Linked DNA regions of Phenylobacterium montanum. The protein of the gene in region 1 interacts with the protein of each later gene in a pairwise test. Links are inferred from orthologs where the notes say so. Each region holds a gene or a part of one and is shown on either strand. Other genes may lie near its edges. The genes, in order: ligA and leuS.

Evidence for each region.
Region 2: the proteins of ligA (region 1) and leuS interact in binary tests that used the Escherichia coli proteins (3 or more experiments, as listed by UniProt). The link is inferred for Phenylobacterium montanum from one-to-one orthologs.

What each region holds. Positions count from the first base shown.
Region 1 is NZ_CP073078.1:1,084,310-1,087,572, reverse strand. Bases 97-3,047 are described here. They hold ligA (NAD-dependent DNA ligase LigA), read left to right. Parts: upstream 97-502; coding sequence 503-2,593; downstream 2,594-3,047. Other genes in these bases: KCG34_RS04950 (YXWGXW repeat-containing protein), read right to left, coding at 2,705-3,047; recN (DNA repair protein RecN), read left to right, coding at 97-501. Also shown: more of recN, read left to right, coding at 1-96; more of KCG34_RS04950, read right to left, coding at 3,048-3,263. UniProt on the Escherichia coli protein: DNA ligase that catalyzes the formation of phosphodiester linkages between 5'-phosphoryl and 3'-hydroxyl groups in double-stranded DNA using NAD as a coenzyme and as the energy source for the reaction.
Region 2 is NZ_CP073078.1:3,626,979-3,630,392, forward strand. The notes cover bases 68-3,169. They hold leuS (leucine--tRNA ligase), read left to right. Parts: upstream 68-372; coding sequence 373-2,967; downstream 2,968-3,169. Other genes in these bases: KCG34_RS16325 (DUF3576 domain-containing protein), read left to right, coding at 68-353; lptE (LPS assembly lipoprotein LptE), read left to right, coding at 2,973-3,169. Outside these bases: more of KCG34_RS16325, read left to right, coding at 1-67; more of lptE, read left to right, coding at 3,170-3,414.

The DNA.
Region 1 (3,263 bases):
GCGCGTTTCCGCGTGGCCGTGGAGCCCCTGGGTGAAGACCGCGCCGGGCCGGCCGGGGCTGATCGGGTGGAGTTCGAGGTCTCGACCAATCCCGGCTCGCCGTTCGGCGGCCTGGGCGCCATCGCCTCGGGCGGCGAGCTGGCCCGTTTCGCCCTGGCGCTGAAGGCGGCCCTGGCCGGGCGCGAGGACCAGGTCCAGCCCCTGATGATCTTCGACGAGGTCGACCAGGGGGTCGGCGGGGCCGTGGCCGATGCGGTGGGCCTGAGGCTCAAGCGGCTGGCGGGGGACGCCCAGGTGCTGGTGGTGACCCATTCGCCTCAGGTGGCCGCCCGCGCCGACGCCCATTGGCGGGTGGCCAAGGCTGGGGAGGGGGACAGGCTGCGCACGGCGGTCGAGACCCTGTCGCCCGCCGCCCGCGAGGAAGAAATCGCCCGCATGTTGTCGGGCGCCGAGATCACCGAGGCCGCCCGGGCCGCCGCGAGAGCCTTGATGCATGCCTGATTTGAAGCAGGTCGAGGCCCTGGACGAGGCCGAGGCGGCCGACGAGCTCGCCCGCCTGGCCGACGAGCTGGCCGGTCACGACCTCCGCTATTTCCAGGAGGACGCGCCCGCCATCTCGGATGCGGACTACGACGCGATGAAGCGGCGCAACGCCGACATCGAGGGGCGGTTTCCGCATCTGGTGCGCGACAATTCCCCCTCTCTGCGGGTGGGCGCGGCGCGGGCGGAGAAGTTCTCCCCCGTCGAGCATGGCGTGCCCATGTTGTCGCTGGACAACGCCTTCTCCAACGACGAGGCGATCGAGTTCGACGCGCGGGTGCGCCGTTTCCTGCGCCTGGGCGAAGAGCCGGTGTTCTATACCGCCGAGCCCAAGATCGACGGGCTGTCGGCCTCCCTGCGCTATGAGAACGGGGTGCTGGTGCGCGGCGGGACCCGCGGTGACGGACGCGTGGGCGAGGACGTGACCGAGAACCTGCGCACTATCCGCGAGATCCCGCAGCGCCTGGCCGGCAAGGGCTGGCCCGAGGTGATCGAGGTTCGCGGCGAGGTCTATCTGGGCCATGCCGAGTTCGCCGCGCTGAACGCCGCGGCGGAGGCGGCGGGAACCAAGACCTACGCCAACCCGAGAAACGCCGCCGCTGGTTCGCTGCGCCAGATCGACGCCAATATCACCGCCCAGCGGCCCCTGCGCTTCTTCGCCTATGCCTGGGGGCTGATCAGCGCGCCGTTCAGCGACACCCAATGGGGCGCGCTGGAGGCTTTGAGGTCATGGGGTTTCCATGTGACGCCACAGGCGCGGCGGGTGGAGAACGCCGAGGGCCTGCTGGCCGCCTATGCGGCGATGGAGGTCGAGCGGCCCAAGCTGGACTTCGATATCGACGGGGTGGTCTACAAGGTCGACCGACTGGACTGGCAGAGCCGGCTGGGCTTCGTTTCGCGCAGCCCGCGCTGGGCGATCGCCCGCAAGTTCCCCGCCCAGCAGGCGCGCACCATCCTCGAGGCCATCGACATCCAGGTCGGCCGCACCGGCGCGGTGACGCCGGTGGCGCGCCTGCAGCCGGTGACCGTGGGCGGGGTGGTGGTGGAGAACGCCACCCTGCACAACGCGGACGAGATCGCGCGCAAGGACCTGCACGTCGGCGACACGGTGATCGTGCAGCGCGCCGGCGATGTAATCCCGCAGATCGTCAGCGTGGTGCTCGATGAGCGTCCCGAGGGCGCCGTCCCCTACGAATTCCCGACCCATTGCCCGTGCCCGCTGCACACCCCGCTGGCGCGCGAGACCACCAGCGGCGGGGCCGAGACGGTGGTGCGTCGCTGCACCGGCGAGTTCGCCTGTCCGTTCCAGCGGGTCGAGCACCTGAAGCACTTCGTCTCCCGCCGCGCCTTCGACATCGAGGGCCTGGGCGACAAGCAGCTGCAGGCGTTTTTCGACGAAGGCCTGATCAGGGAGCCGGCCGATATCTTCACCCTGGAGGCGCGTGACGCCGCCTCGCTGAAGAAGCTGAAGGACCGGGAGGGTTTCGGCGAGACCAGTGTGAAGAACCTGTTCGCCGCCATCGAGGCGCGGCGGCGGATCGGGCTGGACCGGTTCATCTATGGCCTGGGCATCCGCCACATCGGCGAGACCACCGCCGTCGTGCTCAGCCGCGGCTATCTAACCGTCGACGCCTTCCTGGCCGCCATGGACAAGGTCGCCGATCGCGATCCCGAGGCGATCGCCGAGCTGGACGCCCTGGATCAGGTCGGCGGCGCGGTGATCGAGGCGGCGGCGGCCTATTTCGCCGAGGACCACAATCGCCGCATCGTGCAGAACCTGGTGGCCCAGCTTCAGGTGCTGGACGCGGAAAAGCCCAAGACCGACACGGCGGTGGCCGGCAAGACGGTGGTGTTCACCGGCGCCCTGGAGAAGCTGACCCGCGACGAGGCCAAGGCCCAGGCTGAGGCCCTGGGGGCCAAGGTTGCGTCCTCGGTCTCGAAGAAGACCGACCTGGTGGTGGCCGGGCCGGGGGCGGGCTCGAAGCTGAAGACCGCGGCCGAACTCGGCATCCAGGTGCTGACCGAGGACGAGTGGCTGGCCCTGATCGGGTGAAGATCTCTAGCCGGCGAAGCCCCTTTCGGTCGGCGATTGGATCCGAGACATGCCGGTCAGGCTCGGGCGCGGACCATCGAAACTTCAGGCGCCGCGGGCTGGATGCGAGGCTCAGCGCTGCGGGGGCTTGCGCTGGTCCTCGCGGCCCTGGGGTCGCGGCTCGCTTCGAGGGGCCTCGCCGCGCGGCGCGGCATAGGCGGGCTGACGGTAGCTCTCGGCCGCAGGCCGTTGGGCGTAGGCCGGAGCGCGATAGCTTTCCGCCTGCGGCGGCCGTTGAGCATAGGCCTGGGCCGGCGGGCGATAGGCTGGCGCGGCGTAGGCAGAGCCGCGCCCGCCGTTCCAGCCATAGGCCTCGGCGGCGCGGGGCGGCGGGCTGGGCTGGCGATATTCAGGCTGACGGTAGTCCGACTGACGCTGCGGGGCGGAGCGGGCGCCGTTTTCGCTGTAGCCATAGCCATAGTTCGGCTGGGCCTGGCGGTAGGCCGGCGCTTGCCGGTAGGGCGAGGACGCCTGGTAGGACGGAGTCCGCGCCTGTTCGTAGGCCGAGGGCGCTGACTTGGCGTACGCGTTGGGCGCCTGCGGCGCCGGCTGGCCCCTATAGGAGGAGCCGTAGCGGCTATCTGAATTGCCGCCGTTGGCCCGCGCGCCATAGCCTGGCGCCGGCGCTCCG
Region 2 (3,414 bases), 2.5 Mb from region 1 along the record:
CAAAGGGTAACCCCGAGAAGGATGCGGCCCTGGGCGTGAACGCCTACCTGTGGCGCGCCTCGCTGGACACCCTGGCCTTCATGCCGCTGGCCTCGGCCGACCCCTATGGCGGCGTGATCATCACCGACTGGTACGCCAATCCGGAAAAGCCGGACGAGCGCTTCAAGTGCACGGTCTTCATCCTGGACACGCGCCTGCGCGCCGATGGCCTGAACGTGACCGTCAACAAGCAGGTCAAGGACGCCAACGGCGGCTGGATCGACGCAGCGGCCTCTGACCAGACCGCGACCGACATCGAAAACGCCATCCTGACCCGCGCGCGCCAGCTCAAGCTGTCGAACGTCGGCGGCTGATCCTCCCCTCGCATCGGCCATGGTCCGCTATAATCCGCAAGAGTCGGAACCCAGGTGGCGCAAGGCCTGGGCCGACGCCGACATCTTTCGCGCGGGGCCGATCGATGCGTCCGACCCGCGGCCGAAATACTACATCCTGGAGATGTTCCCCTATCCCTCGGGGCGCATCCACATGGGCCACGTGCGGAACTATAGCCTGGGCGACGTGATCGCCCGCTTCAAGCGCGCCCGCGGCTTCAACGTGCTGCACCCCATGGGCTGGGACGCCTTCGGACTGCCGGCCGAGAATGCGGCCATGGAGCGCGGGGTCAGCCCCCGGGACTGGACCTATCAGAACATCGACGCCATGCGCGATGAGCTGAAGCGGCTGGGCCTGTCGATCGACTGGTCGCGCGAGTTCGCCACCTGCGATCCCGAATATTACGGCCAGCAGCAGGCCTGGTTCATCGACCTGTGGAAGCGCGGCCTGGTCTATCGCCGCGAGGGCATGGTCAATTGGGACCCGGTCGACATGACCGTCCTGGCCAACGAGCAGGTGATCGACGGCCGCGGCTGGCGCTCCGGCGCAGTGGTGGAGAAGCGCAAGCTGAACCAGTGGTTCCTGCGCATCACCGACTATGCCGACGACCTCTTGGAAGGCCTGAAGACCCTGGATCGCTGGCCGGACAAGGTGCGGCTGATGCAGGAGAACTGGATCGGCAAGTCCAGCGGCCTGAAGATGACGTGGGCGTTCTCGGGCGCCGCGCCGGCGGGTTTCGAGGGCGGGATCGAGGTCTACACCACCCGGCCCGACACCCTGTTCGGGGCCAGCTTCGTGGCCGTCTCGGCCGACCATCCGCTGGCGGCGGCCCTGGCCGCGGCCGACCCCCGGGTCGACGCCTTCGTCCACGAATGCCGCCGTGGCGGCACGTCGGAGGCCGAGATCGAGTCGGCCGAAAAGCTGGGCTGGGACACCGGCCTGACAGTGACCCATCCGTTCGACCCAAACTGGAAGGTCCCGGTGTGGATCGCCAATTTCGTGCTGATGGACTACGGCACGGGCGCCATCTTCGGCTGCCCGGCCCACGACCAGCGCGACCTGGACTTCGTGCGCAAGTACGGCCTGCCGGTGAAGCCGGTGGTGCTGCCACCAGGCGCCGATCCCGTGGCCTTCGAGGTCGGCAAGGAAGCCTATGTCGGCCCGGGTCGGATCTATAATTCCGGCTTCCTGGACGGACTGGAGATCGAGGCGGCCAAGCAGGCGGCCATCGCCCGCATCGAGGCCCAAGGGCATGGCCAGGGCGCCACCGTCTATCGCCTGCGCGACTGGGGCATCGCCCGCCAGCGCGGCTGGGGCTGCCCGGTGCCGATCGTCCATTGCCCGGCCTGCGGCCCCGTGGCGGTTCCCAAGGACCAGTTGCCGGTGCGCCTGCCCGACGACCTGGACTTCAGCCGCCCGGGCAACGCCCTGGCGCGGCATCCGACCTGGAAGCACACGGTCTGCCCGACCTGCGGAACCGCGGCCGAGCGCGAGACCGACACGCTGGACACCTTCGTCGACTCGAGCTGGTACTTCGCCCGCTTCACCGCGCCGGACGCGGCGGAGCCGATCGACAGGGCCGCCGCCGATTACTGGATGCCGGTCGACCAGTATATCGGCGGCATCGAGCACGCCGTGTTGCACCTGCTCTACGCCCGCTTCGTCACCCGGGCCCTGGCCGACGAGGGCATGTTGAAGGCGAAGGAGCCCTTCACCGGCCTGTTCACCCAAGGCATGCTGACCCACGAGACCTATCGCCGGCAGAACGGCGACTGGGTCGAGCCGTCCGAGATCGAGATCACCGCGGAAGGCGCCACGCGTCGAGCGATCCTGATCGACAGCGGCGAGCCGGTGGTGATCGGCGACACCGAAAAGATGTCGAAGTCGAAGAAGAACACCGTCACGCCCAGCGTGATCTTCGACGACTATGGCGTCGACGCCGCGCGGCTGTTCGTGATGTCGGACTCCCCGCCGGACCGCGACGTGCAATGGACCACCGGCGGCATCGAAGGCGCATGGCGTTTCGTCAACCGGGTGTGGAACGAGTTCGACAGCCAGCCCCCCGGCGTCGCGCCCGCGGATACCGCCGCCGACCCCAAGGCGCACGAGCTGGTGCGGGCCACCCACCGCCTGACCGCGGCGGTGACCGAGGCCATCGACGGCTTCCGCTTCAACAGCGGCATCGCCCGGCTGTACGAATTCCTGAACACCCTCAAAACCTTGCCCGCCGAGGGCGCGAGCCCGGCGGTGCTGGCGGCGCGGCAGGAGGCCCTGTCGACCCTGGCGCGGCTGATCGCGCCCTTCACCCCGCACCTGGCCGAAAGCTGCTGGGAGCGGCTGGGCGAGACCGGCCTGGCCGTCGCAGCGCCCTGGCCGAGCTTCGACCCCGCCCTGGTCGCCCGCGACGAGGTGGTGCTGCCGGTGCAGATCAACGGCAAGCGCCGCGCTGAGATTCGCGCCCCCGCGGGCAGCCCCGAGGCCGAGGTCGAGAAGATCGCCCTGGCGGACGAGGCGGTTCGCAGCCATCTTGAGGGCGTGACCGTGCGCAAGGTGATCGTGGTCAAGGACCGCATCGTCAATATCGTGGTGGGATGAGCCGCATGAGCCCCAGCCTGGCCAGGATCGCTGTCGCGGGCGCAGCGCTCGCCGTCGCGACCGGCCTGTCGGGCTGCGGCTTCACCCCGCTCTACGCTGCCCCGGGCGTCACGGCCGGCTTGTCCTCGATCGAGGTCAATGTCGAGCATGGGCGCACCGCCTTCCTCCTGGCCCAGGACCTGGAAGACAGCCTGGCGCGCGACCGCTCGAGCCCGGCGGCCTATCGCCTGGACCTGCGGGTGCAGGAGCACCAGTACCCCCGCGGCCTGGTGGTCAGCGGTATCGCCACCCGCTACGAGACCCACGTCACCGTCACCTATCGCCTGATCGAGCTTTCCAGCGGCCAGGTGATCAAGACCGGGGTCGAGCCGGTTGAGGTCAGCTACGCGGCCACCGCCCAGCCCTACGCCGAGGTCTCGGCCCAGGAGGACGCCGAGGTGCGCGCCG